Runella sp. SP2: one gene and its partners. The protein of the gene in region 1 interacts with the protein of each later gene in a pairwise test. Links are inferred from orthologs where the notes say so. Each region holds a gene or a part of one and is shown in the gene's direction. Other genes may lie near its edges.

Region 1 (5,211 bases):
AGTAGCCCCGTGCTACGTCCCGAGTCGGCACCACAGTTGGATGAACTGGTGGCGATTTTGCAAAAAAATCCAACGGCACGAATCGAGATACGTGGGCACACCGATAATGCTGGTGACTTTGACTTGAACGTCAAACTTTCGCGGGAGCGTTGCCAAGCAGTAGTCGAATACTTAAAAACAAAGGGCATCAGCGCTGACCGCCTCGAAAGCCGAGGCCGAGGGCCACTTGACCCCATTGCCCCCAATACTTCTGAAGAAAACCGCAAGAAAAACCGCCGAGTAGAGTTTGTCGCGCTTTAGATTGCCCTTTGCCAACTTGCCTTTTGCCCATTTGTTTTTACTTCCAAAACGGCCAACGAAGCACAAAATGCTGTTTGCGTTGCTGTTGCCGAAAAAAAACTAAACCCACGGCGGCTAAGTCGATGGTGGCTGAAACGGATGGGTGAGCTTTGATGTATTCCCACGCTTGTTCCATTTCGGGCGACCAGTGAATATCGTCAAAAACGAAGAGACTATCGTTGTGCGCTTTGGTTAAGCACGTCTCAAAATATCTTATTGTAGGTTCGTAGCGATGATTGGCGTCAAAAAAGACAAAATCAAGGCTTTGGGCGTCTTCAACGGCTTTGGGAAGTGCCTCGTCTAAATTTCCTACTACCGTCTGAATGGGTAACGGTTGCTGAGTTGATAACGCACGGTTGGCCCAGGTCTTAAAATTTTGCTGGGCAACGCTTGCCGTTTCGGGGCAGCCTTCAAAGGTAGTAATTTGAGCCGAGGGATTGGCTTGCGCCATGTAGAGCGTTGTCAGCCCAAGTGACGTGCCTAAATCAAAAATAGAATTATACTCAAAACGCTGAATGAGGCGATAGAACAACCGCGCCAACCGCGCCGATTTTTTGGAATGCTGGGCAATGTCTTTTACTTGTCGAGTAGAAGAAGCATTGACCCGAGAACCTGCGCCGTAGTCCGTGATTTTGAGGGTCTCTTGGCTATGAAGCATTGTTTGGCGGATGGCTTCAATGGCCTCGAAAGAAGGATGTTGGGCGTCTTTTTTTATTGTATTGAGGTACAAATCAAATACAAACGGAGAGTGAAGTCCGTGCTCGTCTTGAGCTTTCAAAAAGTAGTTGAAAAGCGAACGTAATTGCAAAATAAGTAGGGGGTTAAAACGGAGATTTTTAATTATTTGCTGCTTCTACAAAAGCTAGAACGGCTAAAATATCTGTTTGAGACAGGTGTTCAAAGGAAGGCATTTCTGCCCGATTGTATTGTTCATAAAGTTTTACAGCATACAAGTCTCCTTTGGTTAATTTATCTTTTGAATTTTTTACCCATTCAATAATCCATTTGGTATTTCTTCTTTCTTGAATTCCTCTTAAACCAGGGCCTACTAGAATTTCATCTTTGTAAGAATGACAACTTTTACAATGCTGTTCAAATAAGTAAAATCCTTTTACTTCGGTAGAATCAAGGTGAGAGACTGCTGAAGAAGAATCATACGTGAGGGTGCCGCAATATAATGTTGATTGAGGAGAGATTGGAGCGTTGGATAGATTTAAAAAAATGGCTATTACAGTCAAGAAAATTCCACAGACTGTGGCAAAAACTCCTAGGAGAATAAAGCTAAAAAGCTGCAAAAGTGCTTTCGTTTCATTCATCCGCACAGAGTTTTACAAATAAATTTCTTTAAGTAAAAGTGCAAAATCAATTGAGGCTAAAATTGCGACTAAATGTCTGAAAAACACTACGATTAACGGTTAACAGATAACAATTAACTGGGCGTAAGCACTCAATTCAAACGATAGGGCGCAATCATGGTAAATTCGGGAATGGCAACGTTAAACTGCTTTCCATCCACAAGGCGTTCCATGAGATAAGTCCCCACCATTTTGCCAATGCTAGTACGTAGGTTGCAGCCCGATACGTATTCGTGAATTTCGCCAGGTTCGAGCGTGGGTTGTTGACCCACTACGCCTTCCCCTTCTACTTCCCGAATGGTACCATTGGAATCAAAAATATGCCAATGCCTGCGTAGAAGCTGAACGGTATGCTCGCTGTGGTTTTCGATGGTAATGCGATACGTAAACACAAAATGAGCTTGCGCTGGGCTCGAATACTCGGGCTGATACTGCGTCAAAACGCTAACTCTCACACCTTCTGTTATCGCTGATGTCATGGTTGTTTGATACTTTCCTAACTTTGTAACCAAAATTAGGTCGTTGTAGTTGAAAAACCAATAGTTGACGCAAAAATTAGAAAAATGGACGTTAAAATTGACGCTTCGTGGAAAGCTCATTTGCAATCGGAGTTTGAGCAGCCGTATTTTGCTGATTTGGTGGCATTTGTACGAGAGGAATACAAAACCCAACAAGTCTATCCGCCTGGAAAACTGATGTTTAATGCTTTTGATAAATGTCCGTTTGACCAAACGAAAGTGGTGATTTTGGGACAAGATCCTTACCACGGGCGCGGACAAGCCAATGGCTTGTGCTTTTCGGTTAATGACGGGGTCACCAAACCGCCATCACTCATTAATATTTTCAAAGAAATCCAAGAAGACCTTGGGCAACCTTTTCCAGCATCGGGTAATTTGGAACGTTGGGCTGAGCAAGGAGTATTGCTGCTCAATTCAACCCTAACTGTACGAGAAGCAAGCCCAGGCTCGCACCAAGGGCGTGGCTGGGAGCTTTTTACGGATGCCGTCATCAAGTGTATCAACGACAAAAAAGAAGGGGTGGTGTTTATGCTTTGGGGGCGATATGCGCAAGATAAAGGAAAGATAATTGACCCCAAACGCCATTTTGTATTGAAGGCTAAACACCCTTCGCCGATGTCGGCCAACAGTGGCGGATGGTTCGGAACCAAACACTTTAGCCAAGCCAATAATTATCTTCGCGGGCGTGGGTTGGAAGAAATTATTTGGTAGAAAGAGGTTAGGTTGTGAGCCCTTGTGAGTCGGGTTGCTCACAACCCGATTCAAAAACGGGATAATGTCAGGTTGTAAGCAACCTGACTCACAGACGACACGTTCTTTACAAAAGCAAAAGTTGGGCGAGCAAATAATCGGCAATCAAAACGGCAATACAGCTGTTGGTCACGGCTGCGGTAGAAGCTTGCCCCACTTCGAGTGCTCCACCTTGGGTAAAAAAGCCTTTGAAGGAAGAGATTGACGTAATCAAAAAGGCAAAAAAGATTGATTTAATGAGGGCAAAAGGGATGTTGAACGTACGGAAATCGAAACGTAAACCGCGAATATAATCTTCAGGGGTAATTACGCCCGTGGCTACGCCTGCAACGTATCCTCCAAAGATTGAAAGAAAACCCGAAAGGATGACCAACATGGGAAACATGACGATGGCCGCTACGATTTTGGGGAGAACCAAGTACGAAATGGAGTTGATACCCATTACTTCAAGGGCGTCGATTTGCTCCGTAATACGCATGGTACCCAGTCCACCTGCAATGTGAGAACCTACTTTTCCTGAAAGTACAATACAGGTAATAGTGGGGGCGAATTCCAAAATACTACTGTCGCGCACAATGAGCGAAATGATGTAATTGGGAACAAAAGGACTTACTAAGTTGTCGGCCGTTTGGACGCAAGTTACTGCTCCCAAAAAGGTCGCCACAATCGCCACGATAAAGACGGAATTGATACCAATCTCAATACATTCGTCGAGTACCAACTTTACATAGACCCGAAACTTCTCACGGTTTCGTAGCAAAGACCCTAAAAAAATAAAATACCTTCCTAACGTTTTCATGGTTTTTGAGATAGTCGATAGTCCACAGTCGATGGTAAAATTACTATGGACTATCGACTATTGGCTAATCAACAATAAACGGATAATCAGGTTCTACGTACATATCCGTGAAGATTTCAGATGGATCTGGCCACGGAGACTCTTCCGAGAATTTTACAGACTCTTCTACAATTTGCTTGATTTTGGCATCAATCGCCGCAAGTTCTTCTTCGGTAGCGATGCCATTTGTCAAAATACGGTCTTTCGTCATTTCGATTGGGTCACGCTTTTTGTACTCTTCTACCTCCTCTTTGGTACGGTATTTTTGAGGGTCAGACATGGAGTGACCACGGTAACGGTACGTTTTGAATTCGAGGAAAGTAGGGCCATCGCCACGGCGAGCGCGCTCAGCAGCACGGCTAACAGCATCGTGTACGGCTTCTACATCCATGCCATCCACGGGTTCTGATGGCATATCGTAACCTTCGCCAATGGTATATAAATCGGTCACGTTAGAAGTACGATTGACCGACGTACCCATGGCGTATCCGTTGTTTTCAACGACGAAAATCACGGGGAGTTTCCACGTCATTGCCATGTTGAATGCTTCGTGTAGTGCACCTTGGCGAACGGCTCCGTCACCAAAAAAGCACATACAAAGATTTGATGTTTTGTTGTATTTTTCCGCAAAAGCAATACCAGCACCTAGTGGAATTTGCGCTCCTACGATACCATGGCCGCCAATGAAATTATGCTCTTTGTCAAAAATGTGCATTGAACCACCTTTTCCTTTGGTGGTACCCGTTGCTTTTCCGTACAACTCGGCCATAACAGCTTTGGGGTCTGTTCCTAGCGCTAATGGGAAGCCGTGGTCGCGGTAAGCTGTAATCCACTTGTCGTCTTTGGTAAGGGCACTGACACTTCCTGAAGAGCAGGCTTCCTGACCAATATAAAGGTGACAAAAACCACGTATTTTTTGTTGCCCATAGAGTTGTCCTGCTTTTTCTTCAAACTTACGTTGAAGCAACATCGACTCATACCAATACATGTATCTCTCTTTGGGATGGGTTATTTTAGCTGGGGTTGCTTTGGTTTTGGTTGCCATTTTTTACAATAAATAAGGTTTTCTGGTCAAACAATGAACGGTGAACTGTTGACTGTTCTATCTTTGCCACGCGAAATTAAGCATAAAACCATTCAATGCCACAGCTATACCTAGAAAAACTCCAACTTATGGGATTTAAAAACTACGAGGAGGGACGTTTTGAGTTTAGTCGTTCCCTCAACTGTATCGTGGGGGAAAACGGTAGTGGCAAAACCAATTTGCTCGATGCTATTTATTGGTTGGGGCTGACCAAAAGCGCGTTTCAGGTGCAAGATGCTTTTAGCATTCAGCACGAAGCTGATTTTATGATGGTGGATGGGGTATTCTGGAAAGATCATAAAACTGTCCAAATTACGTGCAGTTTGC
Region 2 (5,292 bases), 2.4 Mb from region 1 along the record:
ACTCAAACGCCCTTTCGGTCGCTGGCAAGCCCTACGTATCGCCTTACCATCGACGACTCAGAAACCGAACGGATGAAACGTATTTTAGAATTTACGTTGGCCCACTTTCAAGAGGAAATTTCGCTCGAAACCATCGCTGATGTCGCCCATTTGACGGTGCCTGCTTTTTGTCGTTACTTCAAAAAACGAACAAAAAAAACGTACATCGAATACCTTAATCACCTCAAAATCAACCACGCGTGCAAACTTCTGACGACCTCCGAACTGAGTGTGGCTCAAGTTGGGTTTGAATGTGGATTCCACAATTTGTCTAATTTTCACCAAACCTTCAGGCGACAAATAGGTCAGTCACCCTTGGCCTTTCGAAAAACGAACCCCCTCAGGTAGTTTTTGGGCGTGTGGTTCTTTTTTAACTAATTCCACGCGCCATGACCTATCTATCTCGACTTTCATCCTTACTACTTTTCATAATTATTTGCTATCTGAGCGATGGCTGTATCGAATCCTATTCGCCACCTGAGGTGAATCAGGCACAAAATTACCTCGTGGTGGAAGGAACGCTCAACCCGTCTATTACCAGTGAAATACGTCTGAGTCGTACCCAAAAAGTCAAACAAACGGGGGCTACGTTGCTCGAACAACGCGCCCAAGTAAAAGTTGAAAGCGACCGAGGCAACAGTTATAACCTCGTCGAAACCCAGCCAGGCGTTTATACTTTAAAAGTATTTTCGGCAGCCGAAAATGAAAAGTTTCGACTACACATTCAAACCATTGGCGGCAAAGAATACCTTTCGACCTACGTCCCCCTCATCCAAACGCCTGCCATTGATAGCGTCACTTACCGTGTCAATCAAGCGCGTACCAACGTGCAAATATTCGTCAATACCCACGACCCGCTGAACAAAACTCGTTTTTACCGTTGGAACTTTGAAGAAACGTGGGAGTACCAAGCGCCCTTGTATTCGGGTTATGAAATAGTGGCCGGGAAAGTTAGAGCACGTACCGAAGACATCAACACCTGCTGGGGCAACCAAAAATCGGCGCAAATTACGTTGGCAAATACCCTGCGCCTAAGCCAAGATGTTGTTCAGGATGTTCCCCTCACAACGGTGTTGTCCACCAGCGGGAAATTAGGCAGAAGGTACAGCATTTTGGTACGCCAATACGGGCTATCGCGGGAAGAGTTTGATTATTGGGCGGCGCTTTCCAAAACCAACGAAATCACGGGCAGCCTCTTTGATGGACAACCCTCACAAATAACGGGCAATATCAGCTGCGTCACCTCGCCCGAAGAACCTGTATTTGGATTTTTCAGTGCTTCAACGCCCCAATTCAAACGGTTATTCATCACCGAATACTTAGGCAGGTTTACGGTACAAGACCAACTCTGCGAGCCCCTCGACACCCTTTCTGAGACCGAAATCATTCGTCAATCGACCAATGCTTCATTTTTGGTACTTATCGAGTACCCCGTGCCAGGTTCGGTCATTCCTTTTTACACCATCGGCAGCATCCCGTGCAGCGATTGCCGCACCCAAGGCGGCACGAACAAGCGGCCTGCGTATTGGTAGAAGGGGGGGATTTGATAACTTTGTAAGTTTACTATTAAAAAAACTATGATTACTGGAGACCTAAAATCGCAAATAGACAAAGTATGGGAAGCATTTTGGACGGGTGGCCTCTCTAACCCCATCACCGTTATTGAACAGATGACCTATTTGCTTTTTATCCGCCGCCTCGACGAGCTGCAAACCCAAAAAGAGTCCAAAGCCAATTTGCTCAAAAAGCCCATTGAAGACCCCATTTATACCGCCGATGAGGCCGAACTGCGTTGGAGTCATTTCAAAAATATGGACCCCGAGGTGATGTACCGCCTTTTTACCAAAGACCAAGGCGTCTTTGACTTCCTGCGCAACGTGGGCAACAAAAGCGCGGCTTTTAGCAAATTTATGAAGGGCGCTACGTTTATGATCCCTACGCCGAGGTTGCTGGCGCAGGTGGTGGAAATGATTTCCAACATCAACATGAGCGACCGCGACACCAAGGGCGATGTCTATGAGTACCTCCTGAGCAAAATTGCCTCCGCAGGCCAAAACGGGCAGTTTCGCACGCCCCGCCACATCATCCGTATGATGGTGGACATGGTGCAGCCTACCCTCGAAGACGTCATTTGCGACCCCAGTTGTGGCACGGCGGGCTTCCTCACCGTGGCGGGCGAGTACATCCGCGAGCATTTTGAAAAAGACTTATACACCGACAGCGTCAAGGCGCATTTTCAGCAGAAAATGTTTATAGGCATGGAGTTTGACCCGACCATGATTCGCATCGGTGGCATGAACCTCATGCTGCACGGCATCGAAAACCCGCAACTGATGGACGTGGACGCCCTCAGCGAAGCCAATACGGGTTTTGCCGACAAAGCCACCCTCGTACTGGCCAATCCTCCCTTCAAAGGCAGCCTCGACCGCGAGGCCGTGGATGGGAAAATACTGGCGGTGGTGGACAGCAAAAAAACCGAATTGTTGTTTTTGGCCTTGATTTTGAAGGGCCTCAAACTCGGTGGCCGCTGTGCCGTGATTGTACCCGACGGCGTGCTGTTTGGCAGTAGCAAAGCCCACCTCCAAATCCGCCAAGAACTCATTGACCGCCAGAAACTCCAAGCCGTTATTTCGATGCCCAGCGGGGTGTTTAAGCCTTATGCGGGGGTAAGTACGGCCGTATTGGTGTTTACCAAAACCAACAGCGGCGGCACCGACCAAGTGTGGTTTTATGACATGCAGGCCGATGGTTTTAGCCTCGACGACAAACGCCAGCCCGTAGAGGCCAACGACATTGCCGATATTGTAAACCGCTACCACCACCTCCAAGCCGAAAGCACCCGCCGCCGCACCGACAAGAGTTTTATGGTGCCGCTCAAAGAAATACAGGACAACAAGTACGACCTGAGCATCAACCGCTACAAAGAAGTGGTCTATGAAGAAAAAACCTACGAAAAACCCAGCGTGATTATTGGGCAAATCGAAGCCTTGGATGCCGAACGTGCCGAGTTGTTGAGCCAATTAAAAGCGATGCTGGCATGAAGGATAAATCTATGAATTTTGAAACTTTGGTCTCGATAATTGAGCAAACGCACCTACACTTTCAACAACAGGCGGTAAAAGTCTTTGAAGACAATAATTTGTATGACTTTTTGGGACTCAGAAGCGATGGTCTAATCGAGGAAAAAAATCTCGAAACCGCTCTGCTCAACCATCTGCAAGATTTTATTCAGGAACTTGGACTCGGATTTTGCTTTGAATGTCGACAAAAACGCATTTTGATTGATGATGAATATTTCTTTGCGGATTTGGTGTTTTACCACCGAATTTTGAAATGCCATGTGATTATTGAACTGAAAGTTGATGCCTTCAAACACGAATACCTTTCGCAACTCAATACCTATGTGGCCTATTATAATGCCGAGGTAAAGCGCGACGATGACAACCAATCCATTGGCATATTGCTCTGTACCGAAAAAGGAAAAAAATTGGTAGAATACGCCACCGCAGGCATGGACAACCAACTCTTTGTATCCAAATACCTGCTCGAACTACCCAAAAAAGAACAACTCGAAGCATTTATCTTAAATGAACTCAAAGCATGGAAATAGAAACAATAAAGAATAATAGTGGTGTGAAGTGGAAAATGGTGAAGTTGGGGGAGGTTGTTGATATAAAAAATGGAAGGGATCATAAGAAAGTAAATAATGTCAATGGCCAGTATCCTATCATTGGAAGTGGTGGAATTATGGGCTATGCTGATGATTTTCTGTGTGAAGGAAATGCGACAATAATTGGCAGAAAAGGCTCTATAAATAACCCGATTTATATTGAGTCCCGATTTTGGAATGTCGATACAGCATTTGCATTATGTCCAAAAAAAGAGATTGAGCCTAAATTCTTCTATTACTTCTGTACTACCTACAATTTTGCAAAACATAATAAGGCAACTACACTACCCAGTTTAACTAAAACGGATTTATTAGAAATCCAAATCCCTCTCCCACCTCTCCCCGTTCAAAAGCGGATTGCGGAGATACTGGATGCTGCCGATGCCTTGCGCCGCAAAGACCAAGAACTCCTCAAAAAATACGACGAACTCGCCCAAGCTATTTTTATTGATATGTTTGGCGACCCCGTGAAGAATGAAAAGGGGTGGGAGGTGAAACTTTTTGGAGAATTATTTGATACACGGTTAGGCAAAATGTTGGATGCAAAAAAACAGGTAGGCAATACAAAATATAAATATTTAGGAAACTCAAATGTCCAATGGTTTAGATTTCAACTTGAAGATTTAGCAGAAATGGAGTTTGAAGAAAAAGATTTATCTACATTTGAATTAAAAGACGGGGACATACTGATATGCGAAGGGGGAGAGGTTGGTCGTTCGGCAATTTGGAGAGGTGAAAAAGAAGATATTTATTTTCAAAAAGCCATTCACCGAGCACGGGCGAAGTCTCAAAATATAACTTCCGAATATACTGTTATGTTGTTTTGGTTTTATGCAAAATTTGGTGGTTTAAAAGATTTTGTAACAACATCTACAATTTCACACTTGACTGGGGAAAAACTAAAAACTATTCCTATCCCAGTACCTCCTATTTCATTGCAGGTAAAGTTTGATAATTTGATTTTAGGTCAAAAGAAACTGGTGGGGCAAAGGTCGTCAAATTTATCCTCTTCCCTCTTCCAAACCCTGCTTCAAAAAGCCTTCAAGGGGGAGTTGGTGGCGGAGTAGAAGGGCAGTTATTTAAGTTCAACAGCAAAAAGTAAACCCTAAAATAGCATCATACACATGGTCAATTCTGAATATAAAAATTGGCTTCAAGAAGTGAAACAACTTTACCAAGGGACAAACTTTTTCCACCAGCTTGGTGGAAAAATTCCTTGGAGGCATCACGTAGAAATTTTCACCCAATCAAAATGATTTGTAAAAACAAAAACAACGTCATTGCCGACTATGCGCTAAAAAATATCAACCAGCCCATAGGCATTTCAGAATATCAGCTCACCAAGCTGTTTCCCGAAGAATTTAAAAGCAGCCTCCCCACCATCGAAGAAATTGAAAACGAACTAAAAGGAGAGTAAAGAGTCTTATATTTTAACTATCTTGCCTCCGTATGAATCTGTTCAATCAGTGTCATCAGTGTGCTAAAATCGGCGATGATAACACAGATTCGACACAGTTTTATCCACTACTCAATTGACTTATGAGCAACTTCTCCTTCATACCCACTTCATGGGCTGATTTGGC
Region 3 (5,207 bases), 6.1 Mb from region 1 along the record:
AATTCAACGTCAAATACCAATACAGAGTTTGGTGGAATCACGCCTGGAGAACCTGCCGTTCCATAAGCTAACGACGATGGAATGATAAACGTACATTTTCCGCCTTTTTTCATGGTCATAATTCCTTCTTCCCAGCCTGGAATCACCATTCCTTGGCCGATAGGGAAGTCGATGGGCTTACCACCACTTTGTGGATTTTTCACTGAGCTATCAAAAACCTTTCCGTCGAGGAGTTTGCCAGTGTAGTGTACGGTTACTACGTTTCCAGCAACGGGCTTCACGCCTGTTCCTTCCTGAGTTACTACATAGTTCAAGCCCGACGCCGTTTCGGTTGCGTTAAGTTTGTTTTTAGCTACGTAGTCGTCGATGATTTTAGCATCCGTTTTCACTTGCTTTTCGCGCGCCGAGGCTTGTGATTTCTGGAATTCTTGCTCATTCTGAACGTCCACAAGTTTTACCGTAAACTGAATGTCCGAACCTTTAGGAATACCTGGAGGGAGCGGTTGCATCATGCGTGTGAAGAGTGAATCGGCACTTACAAAAAACGACGCACTGTCTTGTTTTGAAATCATGGCAAGACCTTCTTCAAAGCTACCTTTGAAAGGAGGTACTTGAAGCATCATTTGCATTGGTTGGCCTTCTTTATAGGTATCACGCAAGACAGAGTCTTTGCTGTTTTTTAATACCAAATGAAACGTAAGAATATCGCCAACTTTTGGTTTGCGGCTATCAGAATGTTCATCGTGAATTTGATATTTAAGACCGGTTTCGCTGACACTAACACGGTTGTTGCAAGCAGCCATGAGGGCAGCTACCGAGAAAAAAGCAATGGTTGATTTAAATTTCATGAAATGAGTGCAAAGCACAGTTTAATTGTATTTGAATTGGGATGCGATTACAAGATTATTTTTTAACGTTTAAAAGCTCATTTTGGTATTCGGGTAATACCGATAATAAAAGCTCAGCGGTTTCTTTTAATGAGGTATTGGTACGCCCACCAGAGGCGTTTTTATGACCTCCTCCCGCAAAGTATTGATGGGCCAAGTCGCGCACCGAAAAATCAGACACTGAACGGAAGGATAGCTTGATTTCGTCGCGGCGTTCGATGATGAGTACCGACATGACGATGTTTTCGAGCGAAAGTCCATAATTAACAATGCCTTCGGTGTCGCCCATCTCCGATTGAAAACGTTTTAATTCTTCGAGCGATAAGGTCATATATACCGTACGGTATTCGGGTAAAACGGTAAGTTTTTCCGACAAAACATATCCTAAAAGCCGTGTACGACTGATGGTATTATTGTCAAAAATAGCCCGATGGACGTCGTTTACTTGCAAACCCGTTTTCATGAGTTCAGCCACGGCAAGGTGTACTTCGGGCGTGGTGCTTCCGTGTCGGAAAGAACCCGTATCGGTCATAATTCCCGCATACAAGCACTGGGCCATGGGCAAGTCCACCAGCGAGGCATCACCTAGTTGCTGAATGAGTTCAAAGACATACTGAGCGGTTGCAGCTTTGGATGTATCCGAAAACACAAAATCGGCAAAGGATTCTGGCTCTAAATGATGGTCAATGAGCACTTTGGTGGCCGTTGAAGCCAGTGCCAGTTCACCCAAGCCTTTGATACGATGCAGGGCATTAAAGTCTAAGCAGCAAATCACCTCGGCATCTTGTATTACTTGCTTGGAGCGTGCTTGAGACTGAACATTTTGGTCGTAAGTAATGACTTCATTAAAGTCAGGCATCCAGCGCAAATTGGCCGAACATTCGTTAGGAATGATGACCGTTGCACTGTGCCCTTTTTTTTGAAGGTATAATTTCCATCCCAAAGAAGAACCTATCGCGTCAGCGTCAGGATTTTGGTGGGTCAAGATGACAACACGTTTTTGGGGCGAATTGATGAGTTCGTAAAATGCGTTCCACTGTTGCATAGCTTGCAAAATTAGCAATTTTCTTAAAAAAGACCTGCTAGGTTTTCAAAACCTGTGTAGTCTGCGTAGTTTTGCCCCACTTTTTTATCGAAAATTGTTCATTTTAAATCACAACATACTAATGGCAACCAACAGAACATTCACCATGGTGAAACCCGACGCTGTAGAAGCAGGGAATGCAGGCGCAATTTTGAAGATGATAGAAGAAGCAGGATTCCGCATTGTGGCGTTGAAAAAAACATTGTTGACCCAAGAGCGCGCAGGACAATTTTATGCTGTACACGCCGAACGTCCGTTTTATGCCAGCTTGTGTGCTTACATGTCATCGGGCCCGATTTATGCGGCGATTTTAGAAAAGGAAAATGCCGTAGCAGATTTTCGTACGTTGATTGGGGCGACCAATCCAGCCCAAGCGGCCGAAGGAACCATCCGTAAATTGTTCGCCAAGTCGCTAGAAGCAAATGCCGTTCACGGTTCTGACTCGGACGAAAATGCAGCGATTGAAGGAGGATTCTTTTTCTCATTGACGGAGCAATTTTAGTGAAAAAATAGCCCAAAAAAACTTTAGGCTTCGAGGTATATCGAAGCCTTTTTTTTTGCCATTTTTCGTGAAACATCAATTTTGTGTAGATTTCACGGGCAAAAAAGTAGGTTTCACGGAAATGTCTTGCGTATGGGGTACAGCAACGCGTATCTTCAATACAGTTATAACCTGTAAAATCCCCCATAAGTAGAGAAATGAAAAATCCCGAAATGAGATTGCGGAAGATGGATTCGTCCGTATTAGTTGCCAAAGAAGAACCGTTTTCGTGTGAAGTATTGAGCAAGCTTTTAGAGAGCGAAGGCTTCGACGTTGTAGGAAGAGCTAACGAGTTGGATGATCTTATTCAGAAGATTCACACCAAGAAACCAAAGTGCGTGATTGTCGAGGCCAACTTGATAGGAAAAGAGACAAGTCACTTACTAAAGCAAATTGCAGAGGCATCGAGCCGACCTAAGATGGTTTTGTTTTTTAATGCCTCTAATTCGAGGGAACTCTCCAAAGCGCTGGACGCCAATTTTAACGGCTACCTGTACTCAGAAGATAAATTGGAGGAGTTGTACAAATGTTTGTTGTATATCCAGACGCAAACAAAATACTACAGCGATGGCTTCAAGGACCTCATGAAGAAGATGGGAGTCAATGAGGTGGATAGTGAAACGCACCGAAAGTTGAAGTCCCTTACGAAGCGAGAGCGGCAGATTCTGTACCTAGTAACCGAGGGGCTGACGGGCTATGAAATAGCCGACTCGTTGTCGATTAGTTATCGAACACTGGCAAATCATAAACAAAATTTAATTCAAAAACTAGGTATTGAGAGCAACCGACATTTACTCAAATTTGGGCTACAGATAAAATCGTACCTCAATACGCTATAGTTGTTTGCTAGGAAGGCTACGGTTTTCACTAAGCGATTTTTTGAAGGCATCCAGCCGAGTACGGGGCATCACGAGCTCTCGTGCTTGGTTGGTACCTTTGACATACACAAGGTATTTTCCTTTTTCCCAGTACGTATAGCTGTTAAGGTGATTCATGTTAATGATGCAACTTCGGTGAATTCGGAAAAAGTGAGTTGGATCAAGCTCTAGTTCTAACACAGATAGGGGTTTGGAGACTTGGAAGCGACCTTTGGGGTGTTCTACAAAGTATTTCTCCTCCACTGTTTCAAAAAAGTAGCAATCGTCAATTCTCAAAAATGCTTCACCCGTTGTGGCTTTCCCGTCAATGAATTTGATGTATTTGTCAGGAGACGCGGGACTATTGACGGTTATGGGGGTATTTATTGAAAATGTAGTAAATGATTTAGGTTCAGTAGCAGGGGCGGCTTCGACAACACTTTGTGGCGGAGCAGGAGGGGCTACTGTTTCTTTAACAACAGTGGCTGCTGGCGAAGAGTGCCGACGAAGTGCAATCGCTTTTTTCTGTGAATGTGTTGGAGTGAACGCATTTATTTCTAAAAAATCGCGAACAAGCGACACATTCAATAAAATATAGCCTAGAATTATGATGAACGGTAGGTACAAAAGATAGGTTTCGATGGTGAAACCATGCAAAATGTATAAATCGAGGTAGCGATTAAACGAGTAGTGGGGGAATTCGCGGAGCAAAAAGCGAACATGTAACGTAACAGGGAAAAAAAGAAAAAATGCTACAAAAAACAGCGGGAGGAATTTTAATTCATACCAAAGAATAGATAGGGTATTAAAGCTGATTTTGCGGATTCCCCAAAAACGGTGGTATATGTCAATTAGGAAGGATAGTATATATAAGGTACAGAACTCTGGTACTAAAATCCCGATTAAGATATTTTTGACATAACTAAAAAATGTCTGATATGAGACATAGATATCTAAGCGAGTTTTGGGGGATACAGCCCACCCGAGAATCTCGCAAAAGATTACTATAACCAACAAGAAAATAACCCCAGTCTTTGGGTTTTTATAGAAAGACCGATTAAGCGTCATCGACTTCATGGCTTCTCTTTAAGTATCAACTGCCTCTGGCAGTGTAGGGTATTGTGACTCACAAAGATACAAAATAGTCAATAGTTACTATAACATTTCATAAATATAGGCATTACTGCGGATTTCCCAGCACGTCTCTCTCCTCTACCTTTGTATCATCCAAAGCGGAAAACTACAGTGGGTTAAAAATAACAAATAATGCACTGGATATCAATAATTTAAAATCAAAAATTTAACTACTACAACAATGAAAAAGTCATTCGAAATCAAAGCAAAAAAAGAATTGAACTCTTTTATCCGGGCTGGCAAATTTTATGCCAAAAATGAAACGGCAAAGGTACTCAACCTTGGTGAATCAGATCCATTTGCGTCTTGCTACAAAATTGTGGTGAACAATGACGTTGAAAATAAGCTAGTTCTTCAATAAATCTCTCTGTCAGCAATGAGCTTTTCAGGTTTTATAAACTATCAGCGTGCGCTTCTCGACTGTGAAAGTGCATTCAATAAAGTGAATTTACACGATGAAGAAGGGTATATGGTAAGGTTTGCGATATTTTCAGCGAATCTTACCAACTTCCTGCCTGAAATCCCTGTTTCGGAACATGCTGAGATGTTTAGAAAACTACTGACGAGCTTGGCATTTGAGACATTTGATCGTAATGTATTGCACATCAGTGAGGTATGTTCGCTCAATGGCGACCTGAAGGCGTTAGAAACCCCAGGTGCTCCGAGTATATTTTGTACGTTTCATTTAGGTTCGTACCGAATCA

What was found. Proteins that work in one complex are often made in the same cells at the same time.
Region 2: the proteins of ung (region 1) and DTQ70_RS12550 interact in binary tests that used the Escherichia coli proteins (3 or more experiments, as listed by UniProt). The link is inferred for Runella sp. SP2 from one-to-one orthologs.
Region 3: the proteins of ung (region 1) and DTQ70_RS26960 interact in binary tests that used the Escherichia coli proteins (3 or more experiments, as listed by UniProt). The link is inferred for Runella sp. SP2 from one-to-one orthologs.

The regions. Positions count from the first base shown.
Region 1 is NZ_CP031030.1:537,329-542,539, forward strand. The notes cover bases 1,303-4,090. They hold ung (uracil-DNA glycosylase), read left to right. Parts: upstream 1,303-2,257; coding sequence 2,258-2,923; downstream 2,924-4,090. Other genes in these bases: DTQ70_RS02110 (cytochrome c), read right to left, coding at 1,303-1,655; apaG (Co2+/Mg2+ efflux protein ApaG), read right to left, coding at 1,787-2,173; DTQ70_RS02125 (ABC transporter permease), read right to left, coding at 3,030-3,761; pdhA (pyruvate dehydrogenase (acetyl-transferring) E1 component subunit alpha), read right to left, coding at 3,826-4,090. Also shown: DTQ70_RS02100 (OmpA family protein), read left to right, coding at 1-300; DTQ70_RS02105 (O-methyltransferase), read right to left, coding at 338-1,147; more of DTQ70_RS02110, read right to left, coding at 1,176-1,302; more of pdhA, read right to left, coding at 4,091-4,845; DNA replication/repair protein RecF, read left to right, coding at 4,941-5,211. UniProt on the Escherichia coli protein: Excises uracil residues from the DNA which can arise as a result of misincorporation of dUMP residues by DNA polymerase or due to deamination of cytosine.
Region 2 is NZ_CP031030.1:2,984,634-2,989,925, forward strand. The notes cover bases 980-3,848. They hold DTQ70_RS12550 (class I SAM-dependent DNA methyltransferase), read left to right. Parts: upstream 980-1,616; coding sequence 1,617-3,080; downstream 3,081-3,848. Other genes in these bases: DTQ70_RS12545 (DUF4249 domain-containing protein), read left to right, coding at 980-1,571; DTQ70_RS12555 (PDDEXK nuclease domain-containing protein), read left to right, coding at 3,092-3,649; DTQ70_RS12560 (restriction endonuclease subunit S), read left to right, coding at 3,640-3,848. Also shown: DTQ70_RS12540 (AraC family transcriptional regulator), read left to right, coding at 1-387; more of DTQ70_RS12545, read left to right, coding at 429-979; more of DTQ70_RS12560, read left to right, coding at 3,849-4,776; DTQ70_RS12565 (PDDEXK nuclease domain-containing protein), read left to right, coding at 4,962-5,126; DTQ70_RS12570 (DEAD/DEAH box helicase family protein), read left to right, coding at 5,249-5,292. UniProt on the Escherichia coli protein: The subtype gamma methyltransferase (M) subunit of a type I restriction enzyme. The M and S subunits together form a methyltransferase (MTase) that methylates A-2 on the top and A-3 on the bottom strand of the sequence 5'-AACN(6)GTGC-3'.
Region 3 is NZ_CP031030.1:6,687,125-6,692,331, forward strand. Bases 980-3,763 are described here. They hold DTQ70_RS26960 (nucleoside-diphosphate kinase), read left to right. Parts: upstream 980-2,053; coding sequence 2,054-2,473; downstream 2,474-3,763. Other genes in these bases: DTQ70_RS26955 (bifunctional oligoribonuclease/PAP phosphatase NrnA), read right to left, coding at 980-1,932; DTQ70_RS26965 (response regulator transcription factor), read left to right, coding at 2,671-3,351; DTQ70_RS26970 (LytTR family DNA-binding domain-containing protein), read right to left, coding at 3,346-3,763. In the rest of the region: DTQ70_RS26950 (FKBP-type peptidyl-prolyl cis-trans isomerase), read right to left, coding at 1-848; more of DTQ70_RS26955, read right to left, coding at 904-979; more of DTQ70_RS26970, read right to left, coding at 3,764-4,080; DTQ70_RS26975 (hypothetical protein), read left to right, coding at 4,685-4,864; DTQ70_RS26980 (hypothetical protein), read left to right, coding at 4,880-5,207. UniProt on the Escherichia coli protein: Major role in the synthesis of nucleoside triphosphates other than ATP. The ATP gamma phosphate is transferred to the NDP beta phosphate via a ping-pong mechanism, using a phosphorylated active-site intermediate.